4 regions of the Streptomyces sp. NPDC001443 genome follow, and region 2 is predicted to be linked to each of the others. Evidence: riboswitches for the same ligand, from Rfam matches in the RefSeq annotation. Region 2 holds a riboswitch; each other region holds the start of a gene.
The links. A riboswitch is a leader RNA that binds a small molecule or an ion and turns the genes downstream of it on or off. The one in region 2 is predicted to bind cyclic di-AMP.
Positions count from the first base shown of each region.

Region 1: another riboswitch for cyclic di-AMP. It lies ahead of ACWC24_RS23260 (M23 family metallopeptidase); the one in region 2 lies ahead of ACWC24_RS11550 (NlpC/P60 family protein).
Region 3: another riboswitch for cyclic di-AMP. It lies ahead of ACWC24_RS14995 (transglycosylase family protein); the one in region 2 lies ahead of ACWC24_RS11550 (NlpC/P60 family protein).
Region 4: another riboswitch for cyclic di-AMP. It lies ahead of ACWC24_RS26855 (M23 family metallopeptidase); the one in region 2 lies ahead of ACWC24_RS11550 (NlpC/P60 family protein).

Region 1 covers NZ_JBSFIA010000023.1:5,198-9,411, reverse strand. The annotation lists gene ACWC24_RS23270 (TetR/AcrR family transcriptional regulator) at 121-732, shown strand; gene ACWC24_RS23265 (SGNH/GDSL hydrolase family protein) at 859-1,644, opposite strand; gene ACWC24_RS23260 (M23 family metallopeptidase) at 1,897-2,823, opposite strand; cyclic di-AMP (ydaO/yuaA leader) riboswitch at 2,828-2,987, opposite strand; gene ACWC24_RS23255 (tyrosine-protein phosphatase) at 3,440-4,214, shown strand, end outside.
Region 2 covers NZ_JBSFIA010000008.1:23,910-28,123, forward strand. The annotation lists gene pcrA (DNA helicase PcrA) at 1-1,293, opposite strand, end outside; cyclic di-AMP (ydaO/yuaA leader) riboswitch at 1,673-1,844, shown strand; gene ACWC24_RS11550 (NlpC/P60 family protein) at 1,853-3,040, shown strand; gene ACWC24_RS11555 (SLAC1 family transporter) at 3,170-4,165, shown strand; gene ACWC24_RS11560 (hypothetical protein) at 4,143-4,214, opposite strand, start outside.
Region 3 covers NZ_JBSFIA010000011.1:141,916-146,129, forward strand. The annotation lists gene ACWC24_RS14985 (cytochrome P450 family protein) at 1-266, shown strand, start outside; gene ACWC24_RS14990 (transglycosylase family protein) at 447-1,292, shown strand; cyclic di-AMP (ydaO/yuaA leader) riboswitch at 1,639-1,807, shown strand; gene ACWC24_RS14995 (transglycosylase family protein) at 1,811-2,473, shown strand; gene eno (phosphopyruvate hydratase) at 2,790-4,085, shown strand.
Region 4 covers NZ_JBSFIA010000029.1:323-4,536, forward strand. The annotation lists gene ACWC24_RS26850 (GntR family transcriptional regulator) at 1-555, opposite strand, end outside; gene ACWC24_RS26855 (M23 family metallopeptidase) at 769-1,521, opposite strand; cyclic di-AMP (ydaO/yuaA leader) riboswitch at 1,534-1,693, opposite strand; gene ACWC24_RS26860 (M16 family metallopeptidase) at 1,894-3,282, opposite strand; gene ACWC24_RS26865 (M16 family metallopeptidase) at 3,279-4,214, opposite strand, start outside.

The DNA.
Region 1 (4,214 bases), on a different contig from region 2:
CTGCGACAACGCCGGTGCCCGGCCGTACGTTCCCGTCCTGCCGCAACACCGGTCGGCCCTACGTTCCCGCCCGCCCGCATCGCCGTTCCGGCGACCGAGGTGCGGCACTAAGGTGACCGGGTGGCGAGAGTGCGGTTGAACGTGGCGGAACGGCGCGAGGAGTTGCTGCGGGCCGCCGTGCAGCAGATCGAGGCGCGGGGCGTGGCGGCGGTCAGGATCGTCGACGTGGCCTCGGCGCTCGGGGTGAGCAACGCGCTGGTGCTCTACCACTTCTCGACCAAGGAGAAGCTGGTCGCCGCCGCCTTCACGTACGCGGCCGAGGAGGACCTGGCCCGGCTGAGCAAGCTGCTCGGCCGCCGGACGACCGCGCTGCGGCGGCTGCGTTCGGCCGTGCGCTGGTACGCCCCCACCGGGCAGGCCAAGGGCTGGCGGCTGTGGATCGAGGGCTGGGCGGCGGCGCTGCGCGAGCCCGCGCTCCAGGACGTCACCCGCGACCTCGACCGGCGCTGGAAGGCGGCGCTCGCCGAGGTGGTCGCGGACGGTGTGGCCGCCGGGGAGTTCGAGTGCCCGGACCCCGCGGCCACGGCGCTGCGTCTGACGGCCCTGCTCGACGGGCTCGCCGTACAGCTGACGTCGTACGCCGGTGCCGTCTCGCGGGCCCGCGCGCAGGAGTGGGTGGACGAGGCGCTGGCCCGGGAACTGGGTCTGGCGCGGGAGGCGTTGACGGCGTAGGCGCTCGGGCCTGTCCGGCAATTCCCGTCCGCCCGGCGACGAGGCGAATTGCCGGACAGGCCCTGGACCGGACGCGGGCGCGGAGCCGACCGGAGAGCCGGCCCCGCACCCGTGACTGTCGGCCGCTCAGGCCACGGACGCGATGCGTTCCTTGATGTCGTCCGGGGACAGCGCACCCTTGGCGGTGACGTGGTCGCCCGAGGACTCCCCGCGCAGCCGTCGGCCGATCCACGGGACCAGGTACTCACGCGCCCAGTGGACGTCGTCGCGCCGTACTTCGAGGGTGCCGCGCGGCGGCAGCGCCGGCCAGGGCTGCTCCGGGTCCGCCGGCACCTCCACGCCGAGGGTCTGGCCCGCGCGCAGTGCCACGCGCGTGTGTCCCTCGGGCGAGAGGTGGAGCCGGTCGCCGTCCCAGGCCCGGCGGTCCTGGACGGACTTGAGCGACCACAGGTCCAGCACCGGGCAGCCGTACCGGTCGGCGACGGCCCGGACGTGCCCGTTGTAGGTCGCGATCTTCCCGCGCAGGTGCTTGAGCAGGGGAACACCGCGGGTGTCGAAGCCGGTTGTCACCATGACGGTGCCGGACACGGCGGTCAGCGCGGCGATCGCGCGCTCGAACCGCTCCGCCACCTCGTCGGGGTCGGTCCCGGGCCGGAGGATGTCGTTGCCGCCGGCACAGAAGGAGACCAGGTCCGGCGCGAGCCGGACGGCCTGCGGAAGCTGGTCCTCCACGATCTGGTCGAGGAGCTTTCCACGTACCGCGAGATTGGTGTACTGGAAGTCGCCCTCGGGCTGCCGGTCCGCCAGGAGTACCGCGAACCGGTCGGCCCAGCCGACGAACGCCCCGTCGGGGCCGGGGTCGCCGACGCCCTCGGTGAAGCTGTCCCCCACCGCTACGTACGACCCGATCACTGCTCTGCCGTCACTCTTCGAATCGTCTGCCACATCGGCTCATGATTCACCCTCGAATGTGACCTACGCGACCGTAGCCACGGGTTGACGGACGGTGAGATAAGCCACTCCTAAAGAGTTGTCCAATCGGGGAATAAGCGTGCGATCCGGGACGTCGACGCAGTACCCGCACCCGGGTGCGCCAAAGGCCGGACCCGGGGATCGGGGTCCGGCCTTCGACGGCGGAGAGGCGCGCGGGAGACGGCCCGTCGGTCAGACGGCGACGCCGTGCGAGCGGAGGTAGGCGAGCGGGTCGATGTCCGAGCCGTAGTCCGGGGTGGTGCGGATCTCGAAGTGCAGGTGCGGGCCGGTCACGTTGCCGGTCGCGCCCGAGAGACCGACCTGCTGACCCGGGGTCACGGCCTGGCCGGCCGAGACGGAGAGCTGGGACAGGTGGGCGTACTGCGCGTAGTGGCCGTCGGCGAGCCGGATGACGACCTGGTTGCCGTACGCGCCGCCCCAGCCGGCCGAGACGACCGTGCCCGCGCCGACGGCCTTGAGCGAGGTGCCGGTCGGGACGACGAAGTCGACGCCGGTGTGGTGACCGCTGGACCACATGCTGCCCGCCACGTGGTACGCGGTGCCGATCGGGGCACCGGCGACCGGGAGCACGAAACCACTGCCGGCGGTCTGCGGGACGGCGGACTTCGCGGGGGACGACTCCACCGAAGAGGAAGAGGTCTCCGCCGACGCGGACTTCGGGGCGGCGGCCTGCGGCGCGGCGGACTCGGCGCCCCCGCCCGTCACGGCCTTCGCGCCGATGGTGAGCTTCAGACCGGGGTGGATCAGCGACGGATCGGCCCCGACGGCCGCCCGGTTGTCCTGGTAGAGCCGGTGCCAGCCGCCGTCGACGTGCTGGGCGTCGGCTATCTTCGCGAGGTGGTCGCCGGCGACCACCGTGTAGATACGGGTACCCGCGCTCTGCCCGTCGGTCTGCTCGGCGGTCTTCTGGCCGCTCGTCGCGACGGACTGCACGGCCGTTCCGGGAACCGGCTGGGCGGCGGACTGCGGCGTCGCCGCGTGGGCTCCGGTGGCCCCCAGCAGCGGGAGGGCGAGCGCGGCGCCGCCGGTTCCGGCGACGGCGAGCGAGCGGCTGAGGCGCGGGGCCTTGGGACGGCGGTGCTTACCCTTGGCGGGCATGGCGAATTCCTCTCCGGCGCCTACGAGGTGAGCTGTCGGGTGCGGACTGGAGATGTCCGGCCGCGCTCGCGGCGCGGCTGAACCCCTAGCCTGTTCCGATGACGGGACCAGGCGGTCGAGCCTGTGGGTCCCCCGCTCCTGCCGTGCACGGGTGAGTGTGCGGGCACCGGGCGGCGGCAGGATTAGGCGTCCGCCCGGATCGGTGTGGAACGTAAGCGAGCCCGCCACAACGGGACAAGCGACGCCTTCCGGATGTGCCCGTTTTGCTTGATCCGTTACGAGAGATCCCGATTACCCTCCGTGAATTCCCTCCCCTCCCGCTTCACATCTCCCCAAAAAAGCGCACTGATTGCGTGAACATGACATAGCACTCACGGTCACCGATATGACCCTCCTCACGCACCCTCCACCCAGTCACCTTTATTCCGGGGCGACTTCCAGCAAAGAGCGTAATTGGGGCAGATCAGATAGAAGTGACATACGAGGCTGATCGCCGCACCGAGGCTTTGGCCTGTGGACAACGCGGTCGCCCTCGAACCGATGTCGTATCGTCGTCAGCGCATCCCGTCGGCCACCCGCCGAGCCACGCCGACGGGGCGAGCGGGAGGAGCCCCCCTTGACGCAGCAGGTCCCGTCGACCGAGCCCGAACTGGCCGGAGTGCGCAACTTCCGCGACGTCGGCGGACTGCCCACCGCCGACGGGCGGCGGGTGCGCCACGGCGTGCTGTTCCGCAGCGGTCACCTGGCGCACGCGACGGACGAGGACACGGCGTTCCTGTCCTCCCTGAAGCTGCACACGATCTTCGACTTCCGCAACGCGGCGGACCGGAAGCTGGAGGGCCCGGACGTCGAGCTGCCCGGCGTGCGCAACGTGAACCTGCCGCTGTCGGACCCGGCGGACGGCTCCGAGTTCTGGAAGATGGTCCGCGACGGCGAGATCGAGCAGCTGCGCGCGATCCTCGGCGAGGGCAAGGCCGCGCACCGGATGATCATGTCGTACCGCACCATCGTCAAGGAGCGGACGGGCGAGCACTCACGGGTGCTGCACTCGCTCGCCGAGGACAGCGTCCCGGCCCTGATGCACTGCGCGGCGGGCAAGGACCGCGCCGGCCTGTCCATCGCGGTGACGCTGCTGGCCCTGGGCGTGGAGCGCGAGGCGATCCTCGCCGACTACCTGGAGTCCAACGCCACGCACCGCCGCTACAAGGTGCGCCGCAGCGACAAGTCCTCGGCCGGCTACTCCCCCGAGGTCATGGAGTTGCTCGGCCCCCTGTTCGACGCGCGGGCGGAGTACCTGACCGCGGCGCTGGAGACCATCGAGGAGAACTGGGGCGGCGTGGACACCTACCTGGAGCAGGGCCTCAAGCTGACCCCGGAGACCCGGGAGCGGC
Region 2 (4,214 bases):
CGCGACATCGCCGGCCTTGGCCTGGCCCGCGTCGGTGAGGCGGTCTATCTCGTCGGCGACGAACTGCGCCTCGTCGTGCTCCGTGTCGGCGACGTATCCGGTGATGCTCGCGCCCGCGCCGGCGTTGGTCCACAGGTTCTTGGGGCGGCGGGACTCGTTGCGCTCGATGACCGCGTTGGCGGCGGAGAGGATGGTCTGCGTGGAGCGGTAGTTCTGCTCCAGCAGGATCGTCGTCGCGTCCGGGTAGTCCTCCTCGAACTGGAGGATGTTGCGGATGGTCGCGCCGCGGAAGGCGTAGATCGACTGGTCGGCGTCACCCACCACGCACAGCTCGGCGGGCTGGAGGCCGAACTCGCCGGGCGGCACGTCCGCGGGGTGCTCCGAGGTGCCGACGAGCTCACGGACCAGCGCGTACTGGGCGTGGTTGGTGTCCTGGTACTCGTCGACGAGCACGTGCCGGAAGCGGCGGCGGTAGTGCTCGGCGACGTCCGGGAAGGCACGCAGCAGGTTGACCGTCGTCATGATCAGGTCGTCGAAGTCGAGCGCGTTGGCCTCGCGCAGCCGCGACTGGTACATCGCGTAGGCCTGGGCGAGGGTCTTCTCGAAGCCGTCGCCGGCCCGGGCCGCGAAGTCCTCCTCGTCGATCAGCTCGTTCTTCAGGTTGGAAATCTTGGCGCTGAAGGACTTCGGCGGGAAGCGCTTGGGGTCGAGGTCAAGATCGCGGCAGACCAGGGCCATCAGACGCTTGGAGTCGGCGGCGTCGTAGATCGAGAACGACGACGTGAAGCCGAGGCGCTTGCTCTCGCGACGCAGGATGCGCACGCACGCGCTGTGGAAGGTCATCACCCACATCGCGTTCGCGCGCGGGCCGACGAGCTGCTCGACGCGCTCCTTCATCTCGCCCGCGGCCTTGTTGGTGAAGGTGATCGCGAGGATCTGCCCCGGGTGCACGTTCCGCTCGCCGAGCAGGTGGGCGATGCGGTGGGTGAGCACCCGGGTCTTGCCGGAGCCGGCGCCGGCCACGATGAGCAGCGGCGAGCCGGAGTGCACGACGGCGGCGCGCTGGTTGTCGTTGAGCCCCTCCAGGAGGGCGGCCGGGTCGACCACCGGGCGCGGGGCGCCGTCACGGTAGTACTCGTCCCGGTCCGGCGGCAGGTCGAACTTCCCGCCGAACAGGTCGTCCGGAACCGGCTCCGGCACGTGCTCGTCCTCGGGCGGAGGCGGGGGCTCCTCCCCATGGGCCCGGGGGGCCTGGAGATCCGCCAGGAAGCTGTCGTCAAAGAGGCTGCTCATCGCTCTCCGAGTCTAGGGCGCCGCACCGACAACCCGCCGCCGTCCCGGGAACATCCCCGAAGCCGTACAGCCTCGGACGGGGGCCGGGCGGGGGCCGGGCGGGGGCCCGGGAGGGGAACGTCACATTCCGTGAGCCGGGCCGAGGAAGGCCGTGTCACCCTCGGTGACCTCGGCGCCGCGAAGCGACAAAGCAGAAAAAGGAGCTCGAACACCGCAGGGCAGGAACAAGCACGCCGGATCGGCCGCACCCCGACACAGCCGGGTCCTAGGTCACGAAAATGTATCGGGCATATCGCCCATCAACCTTCACAAGGGCCACAGGAGTTGGCTAGCGTGCCGGGCGGGCCGCACGACCCCCACCGGCGAACGTCGCCGGGCCGCGCGGCCTCCGCCGAGTCCGGTACGCCCGCACGGCGTCCGGAGCCGGGGACCCAACCAAGACCTGGGGTGAATCGGCCCCCGTCCCCCATCGGGGACAGGCCGTAGGGCAAACCTTCCGATCATCCGCCCGAACCCGACAGCTAACCCGGTAGGCGGAGTGTGGAAGGAGTCGCCTCCCTTGGCGTCGCACCGCAAGTCGCGTCCCACCGGTACACGCGCAGCAGGCATACGGACCCCCGCCCTGGCCACGGCGGCCCTCACCTCCGTCGCCCTGTTCTCCCAGACGGCCCACGCGGCCCCCTCGGCCGACGACGGCCGACCGAGCCTGGAAGAGGTCGAGAAGAAAGTCGACGACCTGTACCGCCAGGCCGAGTCGGCGACCGAGAACTACAACGCGGCCAAAGAGAAGACCACCAAGCAGCGCAAGCACGTCGACACCCTGCTCGACGACGTCGCCCGGCGCACCCAGAAGCTCAACGAGGCACGCGAGGAACTCGGTTCCTTCGCCGCGGCGCAGTACCGGACCGGTGCCACCGCGCCGGACACCGCGACCTTCCTGCTCGCGGACTCGCCCCAGGACTACTTCGACCAGACCCAGCTCATGGGCCGGCTGACCTCGCGGCAGAAGGGCGCGGTCGACGACTACGTCACCGAGCAGGCCGCGATGATGCAGGAGCGCCGCAAGGCCACCGAGAGCCTCGACACGCTCACCGACGCGCAGAACGATCTCCAGACCGCCAAGGCTGCCGTCCAGAAGAAGCTCGCCGCCGCGCGCGTGCTGCTGTCCCGGCTGACGGCCGAGGAGAAGGCCCGGCTGGCCGCGATCGAGAAGCAGAAGCAGGAGGCGGCCGCGGCCAAGGCGGCGGAGCTCGCGAAGCAGCAGGCGGCAGCGGAGGCAGCAGCGGCGAAGGAGAGCGCGGCGTCGAGTTCGGGCTCGTCCGCCACGTCCTCGTCGTCCGGTTCTTCGTCCGGTTCTTCGTCCTCCTCGTCCGCGGACTCCGCCGTCGGCACCAAGGCCGAGAAGGCGCTCGCCTTCGCCCGCGCGCAGATCGGCAAGCCGTACGTCTGGGGCGCGACCGGGCCCGGCTCCTACGACTGCTCCGGCCTCACCCAGGCCGCCTGGAAGGCCGCCGGGGTCACCCTGCCGCGCACCACCTACGACCAGGTGAACACCGGCACCACCGTCTCCCTCCCCGACGCCCGGCCGGGTGACCTGGTCTTCTTCTACGACGACGTCAGCCACGTCGGCATCTACATCGGCGACGGCATGATGATCCACGCTCCCAAGCCCGGCGCGTACGTCCGCGAGGAGTCGATCTACTACGACGGCGAGTCCGGGATCCACAGCGTGGTCCGCCCGGCCTGACGCCACCCGCTGCCCGGCCCCCCGCGCGGGTGCCGGGGGGCGTGCGGAGCTGCCTGCGGTCGCGGGTATTTCCGGGCGCCCGCGCGCGCCCCGCTCACCGCGCGCCCGGGGCTCCTTAGCATCGGCCGCATGCCCTCCACGCCCCGTATCCCGCCGCTCCGCGCCCGGTGGGCGTGGCGTGAGCCGGCGACCGGAGCCGCGGTGCTGGCGACCGGCATCCTGTCGGTCGGACTGGAGCAGACGGGGTACGAGGTGCCGTCCCGGATCGCTCTGGTGCCGGCCTGCGTCGCCTGGCTGGCCCTGGCGGCGGGCTTCGCCGTCCAGCTGCTGTGGGAGCGGGAGGCCTGGGTGCGCCGGGCGACCGCACCGGCCGCGCTCACCGCGGTCGCCGCGACCACGGTGCTCGGCACCCGCTTCTCGCTGCTGGGGGGGCAGACCCTGGCCGAGGCGCTGCTGGCGCTGGCCGCCGTGCTGTGGCCGGGGCTGCTCGTGGCCGTCCTGCGGCACTGGGGGAACCGTATGCCGGGGGCGGTGTTCCTCGCGTGCGTGGCCACCCAGGGCCTCGCGGTGCTGGCGGCCACCCTCGCCGCGACCCTGTCGACGGCCTGGCTCGCGCATGCGGCGCTGGTGCTGTTCTGGCTGGGGCTGGTGCTCTACGGCCTGGCGCTGGCCCGCTTCGACCCGCGCCAGGCCGTCGAGGGCGCCGGCGACCAGTGGGTGGCCGGCGGGGCACTCGCCATCTCGGCGCTGGCCGGAGCGCAGTTGCTCGCCGCCGACAGCGCGCGCCTGCATCTGTGGAACGACGACGACCGTGGCGTCCTGCGCGCCGCGACCGCCGCCCTGCTCGCGCTGGACCTGTGCTGTTACGCCGTGATGCTGGCGGCCGAGCTGCGGTGGCCGCGGCTGCGCTACGACGTGCTGCGGTGGTCGACCGTGTTCCCGATGGGGATGACGGCGGCAGCGGCGTCGGCCGTCTCCTCGGCCCTCGGCGTGCCGTGGCTGAAGGGGCTCGGGGAGGCGCTGCTGTGGGTCGCGGTGGCGGTGTGGCTCGCGGTCGCCGTGGCGGCTGTGCGGGCGGCCCCGCAGGCCGTCCGGGCCGATGTCAGGTCCAGAGCACCGCGATGAAGACGTTCGCCGTGGTCAGCAGGCCCACCAGGCCGAACAGACCCTTGTC
Region 3 (4,214 bases), on a different contig from region 2:
CCGCCGACCGGGACCCGGAGCGGTTCACCGAGCCGAATGTGCTCGACCTCACTCGCAGTGACAACCAACACCTCGGTTACGGCCATGGAATCCACTACTGCCTGGGTGCACCGCTGGCCCGGCTGGAGGGACGGACCGCGCTGACCACGCTCCTCACCCGACTCCCCGACCTGCAACTCGCAGTGGAACCGGCGGACTTGAGATGGCGTGGCGGACTCATCATGCGCGGACTGCGTGCCCTGCCTGTGGAGTTCACGGCGGTCTGACCGATTGGCGGCAGTCGTGAGGGTTCCGGCCCCGGGTGACGCACCGTCAACATTGTGATCTGCGCGTGATCTCCGTGGCATGAACTTGTGACAAGTGATCGTGTGCCGATACGTTCAACCATCAACACGGCGCCAGCGTCACGCCGTGTCGGTCACTGCTGTCGCACGAAAGGTTTCCGCATGCTCTCCGGAAACGGTCGTCACCGTCGTCCCCGCCAGGCCCCGGCCCTGCTCGTCGCGGCCGGCGTGGCAGGTTCCGCCATCGCCATCCCGCTTCTGGGCGCCGGTGGCGCGAGCGCGGCCGAGGGCAGCACCTGGGACCAGGTTGCGCAGTGCGAGACCGGTGGCTCGTGGAGCGCGGACAGCGGCGACGGGCACTTCGGGGGCCTGCACCTGACCCAGGCGGACTGGGAGCAGTACGGCGGTCTCGACTACGCCTCCAGGGCCGATCTGGCCAGCAGGTCGCAGCAGATAGCCGTCGCCGAGAAGATCCTCGCCGCCCAGGGGGCCGGTGCCTGGTCCACGTGCGGACTGACCTCCGGGCTCGCCAAGGACTCCGCGACGGCCGCCGTCGACACGGGTGTGGCGGGCGACACCGCGAGCGGCACGTCCGGCGCGACCGGGGCGCCCTCGGTGACGGACCCGCTCGGTCTGTCCGACTCCGCCGCCGACTCCGCCGCCGACCCGTCCGCGACGCCCGCCACCGGCACCGCGTCCGCCGACCCGTCCGCCCCGCCTTCCGGCACGGCGTCCCCCGACACTTCTTCCGCGGCCACGACGGACAAGACGGACAAAACCTCCGACGCTGCCACGAGTGACGCGCAGGACGATGAGTCTGCCGCAAGTAGTGCGAAGGTGGATGATTCGGTCAATTCCCGTCAGGCCGTCGGCGCTTCGGGTCTGGTCGACACGGGCGACCTGGGCACCGGCCGCCACCGCGGCGCCAGCGCCGACGAGGACACGGCCTCCGTCGACGCCGACCTCTCCTTCGTCGGCCGGCACGCCTCGACCGCGTACGGCTCGTAACCCGTCCGCGCCGGGGTGGTCCGCCACCCCCGGCCGACCCTCCGGGCCTCCGCGACGGACGGCCCCCGCTCCGCAGGATGAGCAGGGGGCGGGTGGTGCCGTCGGGGCCCGTGTCCTTCCCGGTCAGGCCTGGGAGGCAGCTGCCTAAACGGGCGTAAGACGGCGAGAGTTGACGCCCCGTTTCGCCGGTAAATGTCCGTTTTGGTGAAACTGTGGGATGAGTCTCAGAAGCCCTGATCGTCTTTGGAATTCCCCGGATCGCCTGTTTACGGTCGAGATCGCTCGCCACAGCGGGCACCGGCTGCCGCAACGCCGAGTCCTGCCAGCGGCTGCCCGGGAACATTCGTCGCGTCAAGCGCCGTGGGCAGGAGCGGGGGACCCAAGGTAAGCGCCTGGCCCAGCGGTTGAAGCTGGTGCCGGCTCGGGGTGAAGCCGCGTCCCGTGAGGGACGTGGCCGGGCAACTCAACCGGCCCGAACCCGACAGCTCACCTCGCAGGCGTCGGTGAGGGGATCAACCATGCTGTTTTCCGGTAAGGGCACGCACCGCCGCCCGTCCAAGGCCACCCGCATCGCCGCGCTCGCCGGTGTCGCCGGTGTCGCCGTCGCCGCCCCGCTGTTCGCGGCCGGCAACGCCTCCGCCGCCACCGCCGCCGAGTGGGACGTCGTCGCCCAGTGCGAGTCCGGCGGCAACTGGGCCATCAACACCGGCAACGGCTACTACGGCGGCGTCCAGTTCTCCGCCTCCACCTGGGCCGCGTACGGCGGCACGCAGTACGCCTCGCAGGCCAACCTGGCCACCAAGGCCCAGCAGATCACCATCGCCGAGAAGGTCCTCGCCTCCCAGGGCAAGGGCGCCTGGCCGGTCTGCGGCAAGGGCCTGTCCCGCACCCCCTACGCCGCTGCCGCCGCCGCGCCGAGCACCACCACCCGCTCGACCGACACGCAGGCCGCCACCCGCTCCGCCGAGCGCCCGGCCGCCGCGAAGACCGTCACCACCCCGGCCGGCCAGACGGTCGCCAAGGGTGACGGCGAGTACAAGGTCGTCAAGGGCGACACGCTCAGCACCATCGCCCAGAAGCACAACGTCGAGGGCGGCTGGCAGGCGCTGTTCAAGCTGAACAAGGGCGTCGTCGCCGACGCCGACGTCATCTACCCGGGCCAGCAGCTGCACCTGAAGTGACAGCGGGCTCGTAGCTGAACCACGGCGGCCTCCCAGCCGTGTCCTTCATTGTGGAGGCCACGTGAGGGCCGTCCCCCCGTCCCCACGGGCTCCCCGTCCCGGTGCGTTCTTCCCCCGTACGCACCGGGACGGGGTTTTTTTGTCGAACCGGCTTTGTTCCGTTCGGAAACAATTTACTCTCGGTTCCGTCCATGACGCGGTCAACGACCGGCTGATCGCCTCGGGGCGGTTAGGCTCAGTCACGCGCGGCCACCACAGGCCTGCGCATCACCGGGCCTTCCGGCCCGGCACAGCTTGCGTCACATCCCAGAAGGAGATGCTCGTGCCGTCCATCGACGTCGTCGTAGCCCGGGAAATCCTGGACTCCCGAGGCAACCCCACGGTCGAGGTCGAGGTCGGCCTCGACGACGGCAGCACGGGTCGTGCCGCCGTCCCGTCCGGCGCCTCCACCGGTGCCTTCGAGGCCATCGAGCTCCGTGACGGTGACCCCAACCGGTACCAGGGCAAGGGTGTCGAGAAGGCCGTCCTCGCCGTCATCGAGCAGATCGGCCCGGAGCTCGTCGGCTACGACGCCACCGAGCAGCGCCTGATCGACCAGGCGATGTTCGACCTGGACGCCACCGACAACAAGGGCTCGCTCGGCGCGAACGCCATCCTCGGCGTCTCCCTCGCCGTCGCGCACGCCGCGTCCGAGGCCTCCGACCTCCCGCTCTTCCGCTACCTGGGCGGCCCGAACGCGCACCTGCTGCCCGTTCCGATGATGAACATCCTGAACGGCGGCTCGCACGCCGACTCCAACGTGGACATCCAGGAGTTCATGATCGCCCCGATCGGCGCGGAGACCTTCTCCGAGGCCCTGCGCTGGGGCGCCGAGGTCTACCACACCCTCAAGAAGGTGCTGAAGACCAAGGGCCTGTCCACCGGTCTCGGCGACGAGGGCGGCTTCGCCCCGAACCTGGAGTCCAACCGCGCCGCCCTCGACCTCATCGTCGAGGCCATCAAGGAGGCCGGTTACACCCCCGGCGAGCAGATCGCCCTCGCCCTCGACGTCGCCGCCTCCGAGTTCTACAAGGACGGCGTCTACACCTTCGAGGGCAAGGAGCGCTCCGCCGCCGAGATGACCGAGTACTACGCCGAGCTCGTGGCGGCGTACCCGCTGGTCTCCATCGAGGACCCGCTGTTCGAGGACGACTGGGCCGGCTGGAAGGTCATCACCGAGAAGCTGGGCGACAAGGTCCAGATCGTCGGCGACGACCTCTTCGTCACCAACCCCGAGCGTCTGGCCCGCGGCATCGAGGAGGGCTCCGCCAACGCCCTGCTGGTCAAGGTCAACCAGATCGGTTCGCTGACCGAGACCCTGGACGCCGTCGAGCTCGCCCAGCGCAACGGCTTCAAGTGCATGATGTCCCACCGCTCCGGCGAGACCGAGGACGTCACCATCGCCGACCTCGCGGTCGCCGTGAACTGCGGCCAGATCAAGACCGGCGCCCCGGCCCGCTCGGACCGCGTCGCCAAGTACAACCAGCTCCTGCGCATCGAGGAGATCCTCGACGACGCCGCGGTGTACGCCGGCCGCAGCGCCTTCCCGCGGTTTCGCTCCGCGAACCAGTAGGCACGGCAAGGGCTGAGCCGTACAGGGTCAAGCCTGAGCCAGTCGTACGTACGTCCCCGTACCCGGTCCCGTACCGTGTCCGGGGACGTACGCGTGTGACGGCGCGTGTGACGACGCGTGTGACGGCGG
Region 4 (4,214 bases), on a different contig from region 2:
GCCGTCGCCGCGCGCCACCGCGTCCACGATCGCGCCGTGCTCGGCCCAGGACTCCACGGGGTCGGCGGGCGCCTCCGTCGCGTACATCCAGGCGATCTTGTGTCGCAGCTGGGTGAGCGTGGCGGTCAGCGCCTGGCTGCCGGAAGCCTGGGCGAGCGTCTCGTGGAACCATCCGCCCAGGGAGCGCAGATCCTCGCTGTTGCCCCGCCTGGCCCGCTCCTGGCCGAGCCGGACCAGGCCGCGCAGCACCTTGAGATGGGCCTCGGTGCGCCGCTGGGCGGCCCGGGAGGCACCCAGCGGTTCCAGGAGCATGCGCATCTCCAGCAGGTCGGAGGCCTCCTGCTCGGTGGGTTCCGCCACGCACGCGCCCGCGTGCCGGCGGGTCACCACGAAGCCCTCCGCCTCCAGCGTGCGCAGGGCCTCCCGGACGGGGACGCGCGAGACGCCGTAGCGCCGGGCGAGAAGTTCCTCGGTGAGCCGGCTGCCACGCTCGTAGACACCGGCGACGATGTCGTCCCGGATCGCCGTGCACACCGAGTGCGCCGGAATACGCATGACCGACCTCCGCCTTAATGCCCGTGAAACGTCGCCGATTGACATGTGTTCAGCGACTCTATTGCAATCGGACGTAATTTCCGACGGGCGGCCGGAATCCATGGATATTTTTTGGACAGGACGGTGCCGGAAACGCCGAAAGCCCCGGCTCGGTGAGCCGGGGCTTCGGTATGTCGCGCGGTCGTCGCCGGACGTCCGCGGCGCGGACGGATGTCAGACGTTCACACCGTGGCTGCGGAGGTAGGCGACCGGGTCGATGTCCGAGCCGTACTCGGCGGTCGTACGGGCCTCGAAGTGCAGGTGCGGTCCGGTGACGTTGCCGGTCGCGCCGGAGAGGCCGATCTGCTGGCCGGTGACGACCCGCTGGCCCACCGAGACACCGATGGAGGACAGGTGGCCGTACTGGGTGTACGTGCCGTCGTCCATCTTGATGACGATCTGGTTGCCGTAGGCCCCGCCCCAGCCGGCCTCGACGATGGTGCCGTAGCCGACCGCGTGGACGGTGGTGCCGGTGGCGGCGTGGAAGTCGACGCCGGTGTGGCTGCCGGAGGACCACAGCGAGCTGCTGGCGAGGTAGCCCGTGGAGACGTAGGAGCCGGTGATCGGCGACACGAACGTGTTGAGGCGCTGGCGCTCGGCCTCGCGGGCGGCGCGTTCCTCGGCCTTGCGGGCGGCCGCGGCCCTCGCCGCGGCCTTCGCGTGGGCGATCTCCTCGGCCAGCTGCTGTGCGGCCGCCTGCTGCTGGGCGGCCGCCTGGGCGTCGACCTGCTCGGCGGCCTCGTCGCCGAGGGTGACGACCGGGGTGAGGCCCGTCTGCTCGACGGGGTTCTCGGCGGCGAGCGCGGGGGCCGCGAGGGTGCCGACGACGCCGGTGGTGGCGAGAGCCGCGATACCGGCTGCGTGAGCGCTGGTGCGCTTCATCCGGCTGGGACGACGGTGCTTGCCGGAAACGCCCGTGAACGCCATGTAGAGGCTGATCCTTTCCTTCCCTCTCGCCTACCGGGTTAGCTGACGGGTTCGGAGCAGGAAGGTCTCCTACGGACGCCTCGCGTGCGCGGACGTCCGATTCACCCCAGGGACTGCGATGGGTCCCCGGCTCCCCTGGCTCGCGCCTCGGGGGACTCGGCGATGACTGTCCGCTGCCGCGGATGCGGCGCACTGCCCGACGAACAGTTCAGATGACGGTACGGGCGCCGCCTTTCGATCATCAAACGGATCGCGTGTTTTGTTGCGCACGCCACACGGCAGACAGGATGTCTCCGCCCCAATTCGGACACTCCTTGCACGGACAGGGGCCCTGGCGGCCGACAGGTCGCCAGGGCCCCTTCGCGCGCGTGCCTACTCGGCGGACACGACGGTGACCTCACCGATGCCGAGCGCCTCGACGGGCTCCTTGATCTGTGCCGCGTCGCCCACGAGGATCGTCACCAGCCGGTCCACCGGGAAGGCGCTCACGGCAGCGGCCGTGGCCTCCACCGTGCCGGTCGCGGCGAGCTGCTGGTAGAGCGTCGCCTGGTAGTCGTCGGGCAGGTGCTGCTCGACCTGGTCGGCCAGCGTGGCCGCCACGGCCGCCGCGGTCTCGTACTTCAGCGGCGCCACCCCGACGAGGTTCTGCACGGCGACGTCGCGCTCCGCGTCGGTCAGGCCCTCCCCCGCGAGCGTGCGCAGCACGGTCCACAGGTCCGCCAGGGCGGGACCGGTGTTCGGGGTGTCCACGGAGCCGCTGATCGCGAGCATCGCGGCGCCCGTGCCGTCCGGCGCCGACCGGAGCACCTGGCCGAACGCGCGCACGCCGTAGGTGTAGCCCTTCTCCTCCCGCAGGACGCGGTCCAGCCGGGAGGTGAGGGTGCCGCCGAGGCAGTACGTGCCGAGCACCTGCGCGGGCCAGACCCGGTCGTGCCGGTCGGCCCCGGTGCGGCCGATCAGCAGCTGCGTCTGGACCGCGCCGGGGCGGTCCACGATGACGACGCGGCCGGTGTCGTCGGCGTTCACCGGCGGCACCGGGCGGGGCTCGGCCGAGGAGCCCTTCCAGGCCCCCAGGGTGTCGCCGAGCAGCTCGTCCAGGTCGATGCCCGCGAGGTCGCCGACGATCACGGCGGTGGCCGTGGCGGGGCGGACATGCCGGTCGTAGAAGGCGCGCACGGCCGCGGAGTCGATCTTCACGACCGTCTCCTCGGTGCCCCGGCGGGGGCGCGACATCCGCGAGGCCGCCGGGAACAGCTCCTTGGAGAGCTCCTTGGCCGCGCGGCTCGCGGGGTTGGCCAGCTCGTGCGGGATCTCGTCGAGCCGGTTGCGCACCAGCCGCTCGACCTCGCTGTCCGCGAAGGCCGGCGCGCGCAGGGCGTCGGCGAGCAGGCCGAGCGCCTTCGCCAGGCGCGAGACCGGCACTTCGAGACTCAGCCGTACGCCGGGGTGGTCGGCGTGCGCGTCCAGCGTGGCGCCGCAGCGCTCCAGTTCGGCGGCGAACTCCTCCGCGGAGAGCTTGTCGGTGCCCTCCGAGAAGGCCCGCGCCATGATCGTGGCCACGCCGTCGAGACCGGCCGGCTCGGCCTCCAGCGGCGCGTCGAGGAGCACCTCGACGGCGACGACCTGCTGGCCGGGGCGGTGGCAGCGCAGGAGCGTCAGGCCGTTGTCCAGGGTGCCGCGCTCCGGCGCCGGGAACGCCCAGGGCCTGGCATCTCCCGGCCGGGGCTGGGGGTGGAACTGCATCGTGGCGAGCTCGGTCACTGGGCCGCCTCCTCGGTCTCGTCGGTGGCTTCCACGGTCGCCGCGGACTCCGGGTCTTCGGTGCGCTCCGCGGCCTCGGCCTCGTCCAGCGCCTCGGGGACGGTCGGCTCGTACACGAGCACCGCGCGGTTGTCGGGGCGCAGGCGGGCCTTGGCGACCTCCTGGACCTCCTCGGCCGTCACTTCCAGCACCCGCCCGACGGCGGTGAGGGCGAGCTGCGGGTCGCCGAACAGGACGGCGTAGCGGCACAGTTCGTCGGCGCGGCCCGCGACCGTGCCCAGCCGGTCCAGCCACTCGCGCTCCAACTGGGCCTGGGCGCGCTCCATCTCCTCCTCCGTGGGACCCTCCTCGGCGAACCGGGCGAGCTCCTCGTCGATGGCGGCCTCGATGACCGGCACCTCGACGTCACCGGAGGTCTTCACGTCCAGCCAGCCCAGGGAGGGCGCCCCCGCCAGCCGCAGCAGGCCGAAGCCGGCCGCGACCGCCGTACGGTCGCGCCGTACCAGCCGGTTGTAGAGGCGGGAGGACTCCCCGCCGCCCAGGACGGTCAGCGCCAGGTCGGCGGCGTCGCACGCGCGCGTGCCGTCGTGCGGCAGCCGGTAGGCGGCCATCAGGGCGCGCGCCGGGACCTCCTCCTCGACGACCTCGCGGAGCTGACCGCCGATGACCTCGGGCAGCGAGCCGTCGCGCGGGGCGGGCTTGCCGTCGTGGGAGGCGATGGAACCGAAGTACTTCTCGACCCAGGCGAGCGTCTGCGCCGGGTCGATGTCGCCGACCACGGAGAGCACGGCGTTGTTCGGCGCGTAGTACGTCCGGAAGAACGCCCGCGCGTCCTCCAGGGTGGCCGCGTCCAGGTCGGCCATCGAGCCGATGGGCGTGTGGTGGTAGGGGTGGCCCTCCGGGTACGCGAGGGCGGTCAGCTTCTCGAACGC